3 regions of the Paenibacillus sp. FSL H8-0079 genome follow, and region 1 is predicted to be linked to each of the others. Evidence: predicted binding sites of a transcription regulator. Region 1 holds the regulator's gene; each other region holds the start of a gene.
What was found. Region 1 encodes Rex, which represses fermentation and respiration genes when NADH is low (regulators of the CRP and FNR family bind a similar motif). Its sites were predicted from a motif close to TTGTGAAATATTTCACAA; they were not measured.
Positions count from the first base shown of each region.

Region 1 (4,295 bases):
AGGACGTGGCTGGTAAGCATCTAGGAATGCATATGAAATATTTCACGTTGGTTCATACACTGACCCGTCTGTTTAAAGACAGTCGTAATGGTCAGCTGCCTATGCTTCGTTCGCAGTTATCCGGACATGAAAATTCGGTGCAATGGGGCTCCATGGTGGATCAGATGTTCCCGCTCGCTCTTGAGGTTAAGGAGCTATGGGATCGCATGAGTGAAGCTTTGTTCGGTCTGTTGCCTGAACGAAGTGATGCTTCACCGGGAGAAACAGGACAATTTTCCCTGCGTCTGAAGGCATCTCAAAAACCGGCCAAATGGCAGGAGTTGCAGGATTTGGAGAACCAAATCCATGTGACATTGGGCGATTTGGTTCGCAAAGGGGACAAATTGCTGCTTGAGGTAAAAGAAGATCAGGATGATTATCAATCGGATAGCCTGATCACGGATATTACAGGATTGCTGAAAGATCTGACCACGTTGAAGGAGAATCTACGTTTCTTCATGCGTATGGATGATGCCAAAACGGTGTACTGGATGGAAGCCAGCGGCCAGTTCCGCAGCAAATCTCTCCAGCTGTATGCTGTACCTGTAGATGTCAGTGCACAACTTAAGGATTTGTTTTTTGATAAAAAGAAAAGTGTTGTGCTTACATCGGCTACGCTCTCTGTGGATAAGTCATTCCAGTTCATGATCGAGCAGCTTGGTTTGCAGGAAGCCGCCGAGAATAATCGGCTATTAACGTCGATGCTGCCATCACCTTTCAACTATCGCGATCAGGCACTTCTGGTGATTCCACGTGATTTCCCGAGTGTGAAGGGCAGTGTGGGTGATGCGCACTTTGTCAATATGCTGGTGCAATCACTCGCAGAGACCGCAATTGCCACGCGTGGGCGCATGATGGTTCTGTTTACTTCATACAAGATGTTGCGACAGGTCTATGATCCGCTAAAAGAAGCTCTGTCTGGTAACGACATCTCGTTGCTAGGGCAAGGTGTGGACAGTGGAAGCCGCTCGAAGTTGACTCGCAGGTTCCAGGACGCCAAAGCTACGGTACTTTTGGGCACAAGCAGCTTCTGGGAGGGTGTAGATATCCCTGGTGATGCGCTGACGTGTCTAGCTATTGTGCGATTGCCTTTCCAGCCGCCGAATCATCCGTTGGTGGAAGCCAAGAGTGAGTTGCTCCAGGAGCAGAAGAAGAATCCATTCCTGAAGCTGTCTGTACCGCAAGCGGTCATCCGTTTCAAGCAAGGATTTGGCCGATTGGTGCGTACCGCGAAGGACAGAGGAATTGTGATTGTCTATGATACACGCGTAATTGAAGCGTACTATGGCAAATTCTTTTTATATTCATTACCTGGTCCCAAAATGGAGCACATGCTCACAGAGCAAATGGTTCCACGAATTACCGAATGGTTGGAAAAACCTGATAAAGAACAAGAATAATGGTTTTTTTGTTCGTTATATCATTGCATGACGCTACAGTTTGGCGTTAAACTTTATGAGATCTTTCCGTTTGCGAATAAAGCAGTTGCACGTAAGAACTTATAACCTAAATTACAAGGAGCATTCTGTATAAAAAGTCACTTCTATCTTTGAGTTTATACAGAATGCTCATCTTTTCATCTATTATTTTATCGTGGCCTTGGTAAGGGGGAGCAAGAATGAAATCGGATAAAATTTCGGAAGCGGTGGTACGACGTCTGCCTGTTTACTTGCGTTATTTGAGCGAGTTGCATCAGCGTGAGGTGGCTACTGTTTCTTCTCAAGAGCTTGGACAGAGGCTGGATCTGAATCCGGCCCAAATTCGTAAAGACCTGGCTTACTTCGGTGATTTTGGTCGTAAAGGGATCGGGTATGATGTATCCTATTTGATCGAGAAAATTCGTCACATTCTCAAAATTGATCAGCAAATTAATGTAGCTCTGGTGGGCGCGGGTAACCTCGGACAGGCCTTGTCCAACTACAACGCGTATCTGAAAGACAACATGAAGATTGTTGCTGTATTTGATGCATATGGACCGAAGATTGGTAGTCAAATCAACAGTTTGACGGTAAAACCAATGAATGAATTGACGGAAGCAGTGAAAACGGATAACATCCGCATCGGCATTATCACGGTTCCGGATACGGAAGCCCAAAATGTAGCCGATCAACTTATTGAATCGGGAATTGAAGCGATCCTCAATTTTGCACCAACAATTCTAAAAACACCGCCGCATATCCGCATTCATCATGCTGACTTTACGACGGATCTGCTTAGTTTGGCCTATTACTTGGAGACTGGAAAGGACGACGAGGAAGATGACAACAAATAGATGGGTAATTCACAACGGCAAATTTGCCGTAAATGAAGGCGCAACATGGAATGTGGTTCAAGGCTATATGGTTGTTGAGAATGACAAGATTGTGCATATTGGTGAGACATTGCCGGATGGAGACGAAAATTGTACCAAAGTGGATGGAAAAGGACTGTTCTTCCTGCCGGGTCTGATCAATACGCATGGTCATGCAGCGATGTCGCTGCTCAGAGGTCATGGAGACGATCTTGCGCTGCAAGTATGGTTGCAGGAAAAAATGTGGCCGATGGAAGCGAAAATGACTTCACAAGATGTATATTGGGGAACTTCGCTATCGGTGCTTGAAATGTTGAAAGGCGGAACTACCGCTTTCCTGGACATGTATGATCACATGGATCAGGTTGCCAAAGTGGTGGAGCAATCCGGCGTTAGAGCAGCACTGGCACGTGGTGTAATCGGGCTGTGCTCGGAAGAAGAACAATTGCGGAAGCTGGAGGAGTCGGCTGCGTTTGCGCGTGAGTGGAATGGACAGGCAGATGGTCGCATTACAACCGTAATCTCCCCACACGCACCATATACATGCCCTCCAGACTACATAGAGAAGCTTGTACAGGTGGCGAACGACCTAAACCTTCCCCTTCATACTCATATGTCGGAAACGCTTCGTGAAGTCGAGCAGAACGTGGCTGATTATGGACTGCGTCCTGTGGCACATCTGGAGAAACTGGGCTTTTTCTCCCGTCCATCTCTGGTTGCACATGCGGTGCATCTGAATGACGAAGAGATCGAGATTCTGGCCCGTCATGATGTGGCTGTGTCCCATAACCCGGGAAGTAACCTGAAACTGGCTTCCGGTGTTGCTCGTGTACCCGCTTTGCTGAAAGCAGGAGTTACCGTGTCACTCGGAACAGACGGACCGGCAAGCAACAACAATCTGGATATGTTCGAGGAAATGAGACTCGCTGCATTGATCCACAAAGGCGTGTCTGGTGACCCGACGGCAGTACCAGCAGGCGAAGCGTTATTACTTGGAACGTCATATGGCGCCAAATCCATCTTCTTGAACAATACGGGAGCGCTTCAGGTTGGCATGAAGGCTGACTTTATCGCCCTGGACATTGAACAGGCACATTTCTATCCACATACAGACCTGATCTCACATACGATCTACTCGGCTTCTGCCAAAGATGTGGAGCATGTATGGGTGGATGGAAAACAAGTGGTGAAGCATGGCGAATGTCTGACTATGGATGAAGAGCGCATTTTGCGTGAGTCTCAATTGGCATTTGATGGTCTGCTTGCTCGTTAATTACAGGACAGCGCATCATAGGGAAAGGAAGTTCGGCTTTTGAAGAAAAAAAAGAAGTGGATATGGATTTCGCTGCTTGCACTGGTTCTGATTCTGTTTGGACTTCAGCGTTATTACGTCTATGTCACGCAGGATCAGCGCAAGGAAGAAGCGCTCGCCATACAGGCAGCACAGGAGCAACTGGGCATTACATCCTATGATGAATTGCGAAAGTATATCTGGGGAGATAAAGAAGGCTCTGACAACATCTACTGGACCCTGATCGGTAAAAATAAGGATAACCAGGATGTCATGGTCTGGGTTAAATTCGATGAAAACAATCAACCTGCCACAGGAGCAAATGCTATACACAGCGAACTGCTGCAGAATGGTATGACCGAAGCGCAGATCCGCAATCGTTTCAGTTCTGAAGTTCCTGCGGGTGAGATTAAGCGAATCATGCCCGGAGTTGTGAATGGGATATATGTGTGGCAAGTGTATTATAAGGACGGCACGCATAACCACTATCGCTTTTATCGTTTTAGCAACGGAGAACAGGTGGACCTGGTCTACACTCTCCCGAACAGCTAGAAACAATTAGAAAGAACCGGCAGACGGATATCCGACTGAACCGGTTCTTTGTGTTGTCTGTAAACATATTTGATTTAAATAAATCAATTTCATAATACCTTTAGCTGCTTCAATCAAGGGTAG
Region 1 is NZ_CP150300.1:4,088,624-4,092,918, reverse strand. Features, by position in the region: gene dinG (ATP-dependent DNA helicase DinG) at 1-1,439, shown strand, start outside; gene MHI06_RS18165 (redox-sensing transcriptional repressor Rex) at 1,658-2,311, shown strand; gene MHI06_RS18160 (amidohydrolase) at 2,298-3,602, shown strand; gene MHI06_RS18155 (DUF5590 domain-containing protein) at 3,642-4,172, shown strand.

Region 2 (4,295 bases), 220 kb from region 1:
GCGCTTCACTTCCTTGAAGATCTCGGCTACAAAATGAGCCTGTAACGTTGGTTCTCCCCCAGATATCGTGAGTCCGCCTCCGGAGCTGCGGTAGTAAGACAGGTAAGGCTCAATTTCAGCCAGTACCTCCTCAAGCGTCATTTCTTTTCCGCCATCTAGTGCCCATGTATCAGGATTGTGGCAATATTGACACTTGAGTAGACATCCTTGCATAAAAAGCACGAAGCGGATGCCTGGGCCGTCAACCGTCCCGAAAGTTTCGAGTGAATGAATATGTCCTTTAACCATGCTGCCTCTTCCTTTCTGTATCCGCATCCGCTGTGCGTTTAATATGATTTGGAATGCCTTGTTCTAGCGGTCTTCTACTTGCAAATTACTTACATCGAGCCATGGAACGTACGGTTGATGACATCCAACTGTTGTTCACGAGTCAGTTTAATGAAGTTAACCGCATATCCGGATACCCGTACAGTCAGTTGCGGATAATTTTCCGGGTGATCCATTGCATCAATCAGTTGTTGACGATCAAATACGTTAACGTTCAGGTGATGAGCGTTTTGACCAAAGTAACCATCCATCATCGCAGTCAGATTGGATTTACGTGTAGTTTCCTCTTTACCCAGTGCTTTTGGCACGATGGAGAAGGTATTGGAAATACCGTCAAGGCTGTGTTCATAAGGCAATTTGGCTACCGAGCCAAGGGATGCCAGTGCACCTTTTTTATCACGACCATGCATTGGGTTCGCACCTGGAGCAAATGGTTCACCTGCTTTACGACCATCCGGTGTAGTCCCTGTTTTCTTACCATATACCACGTTGGAAGTGATCGTCAGAACGGATTGTGTTGGAACTGCGTTACGGTAAGCTTTGTGCTTGCGAATCATGCCCATGAAGTTCTCGACCAGTTCAACAGCAATGCTGTCTACGCTGTCTTCATTGTTACCGTAACAAGGGAAGTCTCCTTCGATTTCGAAATCAACAGCGATGCCTTGTTCGTTACGAATTGGTTTTACTTTGGCATATTTGATCGCACTCAGTGAGTCGGCTGTAACCGACAGACCAGCGATACCGCAAGCCATCGTACGTACAATGTCACGGTCATGCAATGCCATTTCGATACGCTCATAACTGTATTTATCGTGCATGTAGTGAATGACGTTGAGGGTGTTCATATACAGCTTCGCGAGCCACTCCATCATTGGTTTGAAGCGTTTCATAACCTCATTGTAATCCAGCACGTCGCTTGTAATGGCAGGATACTCAGGTCCGACCTGTGCACCGGATTTCTCGTCACGACCACCGTTGATCGCATACAAGAGAGCTTTCGCCAGGTTGGCACGAGCACCGAAGAATTGCATTTGTTTCCCGATCTTCATCGCTGATACACAGCAAGCAATACCGTAATCGTCACCGTAGATCGGACGCATCAGATCATCATTCTCATACTGGATTGAACTGGTTTCGATGGAAACTTTGCTGCAATAATCTTTGAAAGCTTCCGGAAGTTTCGTGGACCATAGAACAGTCAAGTTCGGTTCTGGTGCAGGTCCCAGGTTGTGCAGCGTATGCAGGAAACGGAAGCTGTTTTTGGTTACACGTGTTTCACCATTCACAGACATACCACCGATGGACTCGGTTACCCATGTTGGATCTCCACTGAACAGTTCGTTGTAATCTGGTGTACGCAGGAATTTAACAATCCGCAGTTTCATGACGAAATGATCAACCAATTCCTGAGCCTGTTCTTCGGACAAAATCCCTTCTTGCAGGTCACGTTCAATGTAGATGTCCAGAAAAGAAGATACACGTCCCAAGGACATCGCAGCACCATTCTGTTCTTTGATCGCAGCGAGATAACCGAAGTACAACCATTGGAATGCTTCTTTTGCTGTAGTCGCTGGTAAGGAAATATCGAACCCGTGCATATCGCCCAATTGCTTCAATTCTTGCAATGCACGAATCTGCTCAGACAATTCTTCCCGTAGACGAATGACATCTTCATCAATGACATCAACTTCGAGTGCATTCAATTCACCTTTTTTGTTACGAATCAGGAAGTCTACCCCGTACAGAGCTACACGGCGATAGTCACCGATGATCCGTCCACGGCCGTAAGCATCTGGCAGACCTGTGATGATTCCTGCTTTACGCGCTGCACGCATGTCGGAAGTATAAGCATCGAAAACCCCTTGGTTATGCGTTTTGCGAATGTTTGTAAATATATCAATGACGCCTTGTGGCATCTCAAAGCCATATGCCTCACATGCGTCAATCATCATGCGAATTCCGCCTGTTGGTTGAATGGAGCGTTTGAACGGAGCATCGGTCTGAACGCCGACAATCTGCTCTTTGGATTGGTCCAGATAACCTGGTTGGTGAGAAACAATAGTTCCTGGTGTGTTCACGTCAACGTCAAGGACACCGCCGTTATCACGTTCTTTTTTGGTCAGATCAGATACGATCTCCCACAATTCTTTGGTATTCTGAGTTGCACCTGCAAGGAACGCTTCATCGCCGTAATACGGAGACAAGTTGTGTGCCAGAAAATCATTCACATCTACGGATTTGGTCCATGTTCCTTTGGTAAAGTTTCTCCAGCCTGTTTGTTGTTTGACATCTTTTTCAATCACCGACATCGTAATCCCTCCACTAATTTGGATTTCTGGACACATAACATATTGCTTCATTCGTATCATTGTGTGCCCAGAGCCGCGATTAATGTGAATTGTTTCACATAAACCGGAACATGTTCTCTCTACTTGGGAACCGGAACCGCGGGATGAATGTTTTTCTTACATTTTCAGTATACGACTTGGCGCTTTCATCATCTGTGATTTTTATCACAAAGTCAGTGAAGTAACTCACTCCACCTGCGCTGTGTCCCATTGAACCGGAACTTTACACAGGATCACTGCGTGGCAGAACAACCTTCCAATCGCTGTTATCCCCAGATTTTTTTGATTCCCTTTTGAAAAGGGAAAATCCGGGGATAAAGGCGACCGCTTCGCTTTTTCAGGTTATTTCTGCCCCTCCGTTGTCGTGTAAAGGGTTCGTTCAAACGGCCACATCACGGATTCCGTGTAACCTCTATAGGAACCGAACCATTGCTCCTCTATACTCGGAGCAAACCAAATCTTAGAATACTCCTGAAAAACAGGTGCTTCACTCTTCTGTTTTTCTGCCCTCTCGTTATTGTGTGAAAGACGGCAATCGGGGCTCCCCTTTCGGGGAACCCTGATCTTCTTGCCGTAAGGCACGCTTCGTTCTAAATTTATTATTCAAACTTTCCGTAGAAAGCGTTGCGGTATACATCAGCCAGTTCAGTTACCAGCGGCAACTTCGGATTGGCGGTTGTACATTGGTCTTCGAAGGCACGGTCTGCCAGATAATCCACATGTGCTTCAAAGTCTTTTGCATCAAATCCGATTTCCTGGAACGATTCTTCAATGCCCAAGATTTTGTTCAGGTTACGGATGGCATTGATGAGACTGGTCACACCTTCTTCTGTCGTGCGAGCAGGCAATCCCAAGATACGGGCAATTTCGGCATACCGCTCATCCGCTACAAAGTGCGAATATTTCGGGAACGATGCGAATTTGGTCGGTTTTTTCGCGTTGTAACGAATGACGTGTGGCATCAGGATTGCATTGGTGCGTCCGTGTGCGGTGTGATACTGACCGCCCCATTTGTGCGCCAAGCTGTGGTTAATGCCCAAGAATGCGTTGGCAAACGCCATACCTGCAATCGTGGAAGCATTATGCATTTTCTCACGTGCCAGTTTGTCGCCTTGCAGCGCAGATTGCTCCAGGTATTGGAATACTAGTTGAATGGCTTTAATCGCAAGTCCATCTGTGTAATCATTCGCCATAACAGACACATAAGCTTCAATCGCGTGAGTCAGTACGTCCATACCTGTATCCGCAACCGCTGTTTTAGGCAGGGAGTATACGAATTCTGGATCGACAATCGCTACGTCTGGTGTCAGCTCATAGTCGGCCAATGGATATTTGGTGTTACCTTGATTTTTATCTGTGATAACCGCGAACGATGTCACTTCAGAACCTGTACCGGATGTGGTTGGGATCGCTACAAATTTTGCTTTTACGCCGAGACGTGGATATTTGTAGATCCGTTTGCGGATATCCATGAATTTTTGTTTCAGGTCGTTGAAGTCCGTGTCTGGGTATTCATAGAACAACCACATGGCTTTGGCAGCATCCATCGGTGATCCACCGCCGAGTGCAATAATGCAGTCCGGTTGGAAGCGACGCATCATTTCCGTTCCGCGATCTACT
Region 2 is NZ_CP150300.1:4,306,449-4,310,743, forward strand. Features, by position in the region: gene pflA (pyruvate formate-lyase-activating protein) at 1-288, opposite strand, end outside; gene pflB (formate C-acetyltransferase) at 378-2,636, opposite strand; gene adhE (bifunctional acetaldehyde-CoA/alcohol dehydrogenase) at 3,275-4,295, opposite strand, start outside.
Region 2: the regulator Rex is predicted to act here: its motif matches at 2,719-2,736, upstream of pflB (formate C-acetyltransferase).

Region 3 (4,295 bases), 720 kb from region 1:
GCTCCTCCTTTATTTTTTCCCTTTCACATAATCCGCATCAAACAGGAACAGTTTGAAGACCAGAATCAGAGAAGGAATTAACAGGCATAGACCACCGATAAACACGACCACTAGGGCGAAACCCATCGCTGGCGATGTGGCGCTGCTCTGAATGGTGATGTATGGATCAAGAATGTAAGGATATTGCCCAATGCCGTAAGCGAAAAAGGCTGTGAAAAATTGCAGCATGATACATATAAAAGCTAAACCATAACGGCGTCCGTTATATAAAAGCCACATGGCGATCATGAAAAATGCAACGGAAAGCGCCAGCAGCCACCATAAATCCATCATATTTTGAAAATGACGCTCATTGTGTTGACCCAAATATATAAATGCAGTCAGCGCGAGAATAATGGTCGGTGTGCTCCAGAACAAAGCATAGTTCCGCATCAGCTTCAATGCCGAATGATCCTCTGCCCGAGAAGCGTAAAATGTGAGAAATGATCCGCTAATGAACAATACGGACACGATGGCTAGACCAACGATGCTCCACGATAACGGATTCGTAAACAGCGCCCAGTAATCCAGGGAGACCGTATCCCCCTGCTTCAAAATAAAGCCACCTTCAGACAATGTCAGTGCCACTGACAACGACGCTGGAATAAGCAAACCTGTTGCTCCGTATAAAAACAGATATACGATACTTTTTTTGGAACCATAATTTTCGAAAGCATAGAACGACCCACGAATGGCAAGTAGAATCACGGCAATACTTCCCGGAACAAGCAGCGCGGAGCCATAATAGTAAGCGGTATCCGGGAAAAACCCGACGATACCAATATAGAAAAAGACAAAGAATACATTGGTGATCTCCCAGACCGGTGATAGATAACGGGAGATCAGACGATTAATCAGGTGATCCTGCTTCGTCAGGCGTGCATAAAAGGCGAAGAAACCTGCTCCAAAATCAATGGAAGCTACAATAAGATAGCCGTACAAGAACAGCCAAAGTACCGATATACCAATCAATTCATAACTCATTATGCCTGCCCCCCTTTCTTGGCTGATTGATCATGCTTCTCTTTCAACCATTTCTCCATCTCAAGGTCAGCAGGATTATTATTGAACAACCGTCTCAGTACGACGACACACATAACGCCTAGCAGGATGTACAGAAGCAAGAAGACGAAAAATAAAATTCTCACACTCGGCGAAGAAGTAGCGGCCTCTTCTACTCGCATATAACCTCGGATGATCCATGGCTGCCGCCCCACTTCTGCATAGAACCATCCCATCTCAACGGCCAGAAAAGCAAGCGGTGCACTGAGTGCAACCATACGAAGCATCCACTTGTTAAACTGATTACGTTTCTTCCAGAACACCAACAGGAAGTACAGACTTGATATAGCAAGCAGAGCGAAACCAATTCCAGCCATTAAGTCGAACAAGTAATGCACAAGTAGTGGTGGATGCTCGTCTGGTGGAAATTCGTTCAACCCGGTTACTTCGGCATTAAAGTCTCCAAAGGCTAGGAAGCTGAGTACTTTCGGCAAATGAAGTGCACCTATAATTTCATGTTCAGCGTTCAGCCATCCCAATAAAATCAAATCCGCGCCGCTTTCTGTCTCGAAATGCCACTCCGCAGCTGCGAGTTTCTCCGGCTGATGCTCAGCCAAAAACTTGGCAGATACATCTCCAGCTAAAGAATTTAATAAACTGAATACCAAAACTACGGCCATCATGAGATTCAAGCCTTTCTTGTGGTAGGCCGACACCCCTTTTCTCAGCATCGCAAAGGCTGCAATTCCTGCTAACAGTGCAGCTCCTGTCAGATAGGCTGAGCTTAATACATGGAACACCTTGGAGAACGTCGCCGTATTCAGCATCGCTTGCACGGGGTTCACTGCCATGAATTGACCTGCTTCCATGACAAAACCTTCAGGCTGGTTCATGAATCCGTTCACTGTTGTGATAAAAACAGCAGACATGCCTGCCCCGGCGACAATCGGAATGGTTAGCAACCAGTGGATATACGGATTTTTGAACCGATCCCACGTGTATAGATAAATGCCCAGGAATATTGCTTCAAAAAAGAATGCGAATACTTCCATAAATAGTGGCAATGCAATGACATTCCCGGCCAGTTTCATAAAATTCGGCCATACCAGGGCCAACTGCAGCGAGATCGCTGTACCTGTCACGACACCCACCGCCACAGAAATGACAAACCCTCTGGACCACCTCTTCGCCATAAGTATGTAATGGTGATCCTTCTTCCGAATGCCGATGAACTCTGCAATAGCGATCATCAATGGTACGCCGACACCAAGCGTTGCAAAAATCACGTGGAACCCGAGCGTTAAACCCGTCACCAGTCTGCTCCATAACACCGTATCAATAGCCATTCTTTGTGTTGCCTCCTTTCAAACTCTGTTTCATTTTTGTGATCAATTCTTGCTAAGGACTAGGTCTGCTACTCATTGGCTGCATTCAATATCAGCTTTGGACTTTCCTAATCGTTCATGTGAACGAATTAAGAGAAAAATTTCACAAAGTAAACAACAACGATATCTTGCCACATGTTCTTTGCGTTTACTCCTGTTGATTCCTGATATCAAATGCATAGAAAATGCTCTACAAGACCTAATAATCAAAATTATTATATCTTTATTTTTACCTAATTCAATCAAAGTCACGTCTTCTACCCTAAACGTTCAAGAAAGGATCAACTCTTTCTGACAACTTGGTGAAAAACAAAAAAAACACCCAATGGAGCTATTGATTCATTGGGTGTACACGTGCTATTGCACAGGAAATTCGCTATTTACTTGCTTATTTGCTCCGGATTCACCGCATCTGCCTCGCGACGTACGCTCATGATGATCAGTGATGCAGCAAGCACCGTAAGGATGACTCCAAGCATCTGAAATCCTGTCACATTGAATGTATCTCCCATGACGATCCCAATTAATAACGACGATAAGATGGTCCCCAGGTAGCGTGACGTATTAAAAATACCCGATGCAACACCGATCATTTCTTTGGGTGTGCTTTTGAACAGAGCTGCTTGCATGCCAACCGCATTTAAGCCGTTACTTATCCCAAATAAAGCTAAAGCAACAATGACAATGACGATTGGGGAAGTTTCATTCATGACGGCGATTAATATAGAGCCTAATGTCATTAAAGAAGCGGATACGATAAGTGCTGGCCGTGATCCCGATCTGTCAATCCAGCGTCCTGCGATTGGAGCAATGATGACTGAACATAACCCCAAGGCTAGCATGCTAATTCCTGTATAGACTTCGTTGAGATGACGTACCTGCTTCAAGTACGTAGGAACTCCAAAAAAAAGAGCGTAAAACAGGATGTTCACCAGCATGTATTGCACATTGACCCACGTCATTTCGGGATGTCTAGCAAACGTTCGCAGAGGGATAAAAGGCGTGTCTGCTTTTAATTCATGTCGGATGAACATGGCGAGTGCGATTAATCCCATCCCCCCTGTCAGCAGATGCCACGTTGAAATATTTCCAGTGGAGTTGACTGAGAGTAAGCCGATAAGCAGAGCTACCAAAGCTACCGTAAACAACAAAATACCTGGTGCATCAATTAACGCGAGCCATTGCCGAATGGACATATGACCAGAGATAGACGGAGATTGCTCGTCCTTCGGAATTGTTTTCCAAGCGAACATAAAGCTTGCCAAGACAAACGGAATATTAACGATGAATATGCTGTGCCAGTCCCACCAATGAATCAATACTCCACCAATAAAGGGCCCGATCGCAGCTGCTCCGGAGAGGAATATTGCCAAAGTGGACAAGGCGGAGGCTTGCTTGTCAGTCACGTTTATTCTGACAATCGCCATTCCGACGGCCACCATCATGCTTGTGCCAATCGATTGAATGATCCGGAATACGATGAGCCACGAAAAGCTGGGAGACCATGGAGCTAACATGGACGATACGAAAACAATAACAAGACCCATGAGGAAGATCTTCCTGCGACCAAACAAATCACTACACTTGCCCATGACCGGTTGAGCAACGGCACTGGCAATGTAAAATGATAAAATAATCCACGAAACGGCTGTAAAATCAAGTTGATACACGAGTTGCAATCTTGAAATAGCCACAGAAATCATGGAGGAATTTAACGGATTCAACATGATTCCGAGTCCAACAGCTAACATCAATCCTTTTTTTCGAACGTTCATTGGTGCACCTCTCTCTCTTCTGCTGTTATCTTACTTGAACGTGTTCATTTATTCCAACGCATTATATGTTATGATTTGATGAACTAGAAGGAAT
Region 3 is NZ_CP150300.1:3,369,658-3,373,952, reverse strand. Features, by position in the region: gene MHI06_RS15050 (cytochrome d ubiquinol oxidase subunit II) at 10-1,023, opposite strand; gene MHI06_RS15045 (cytochrome ubiquinol oxidase subunit I) at 1,023-2,387, opposite strand; gene MHI06_RS15040 (MFS transporter) at 2,807-4,201, opposite strand.
Region 3: the regulator Rex is predicted to act here: its motif matches at 2,518-2,535, upstream of MHI06_RS15045 (cytochrome ubiquinol oxidase subunit I).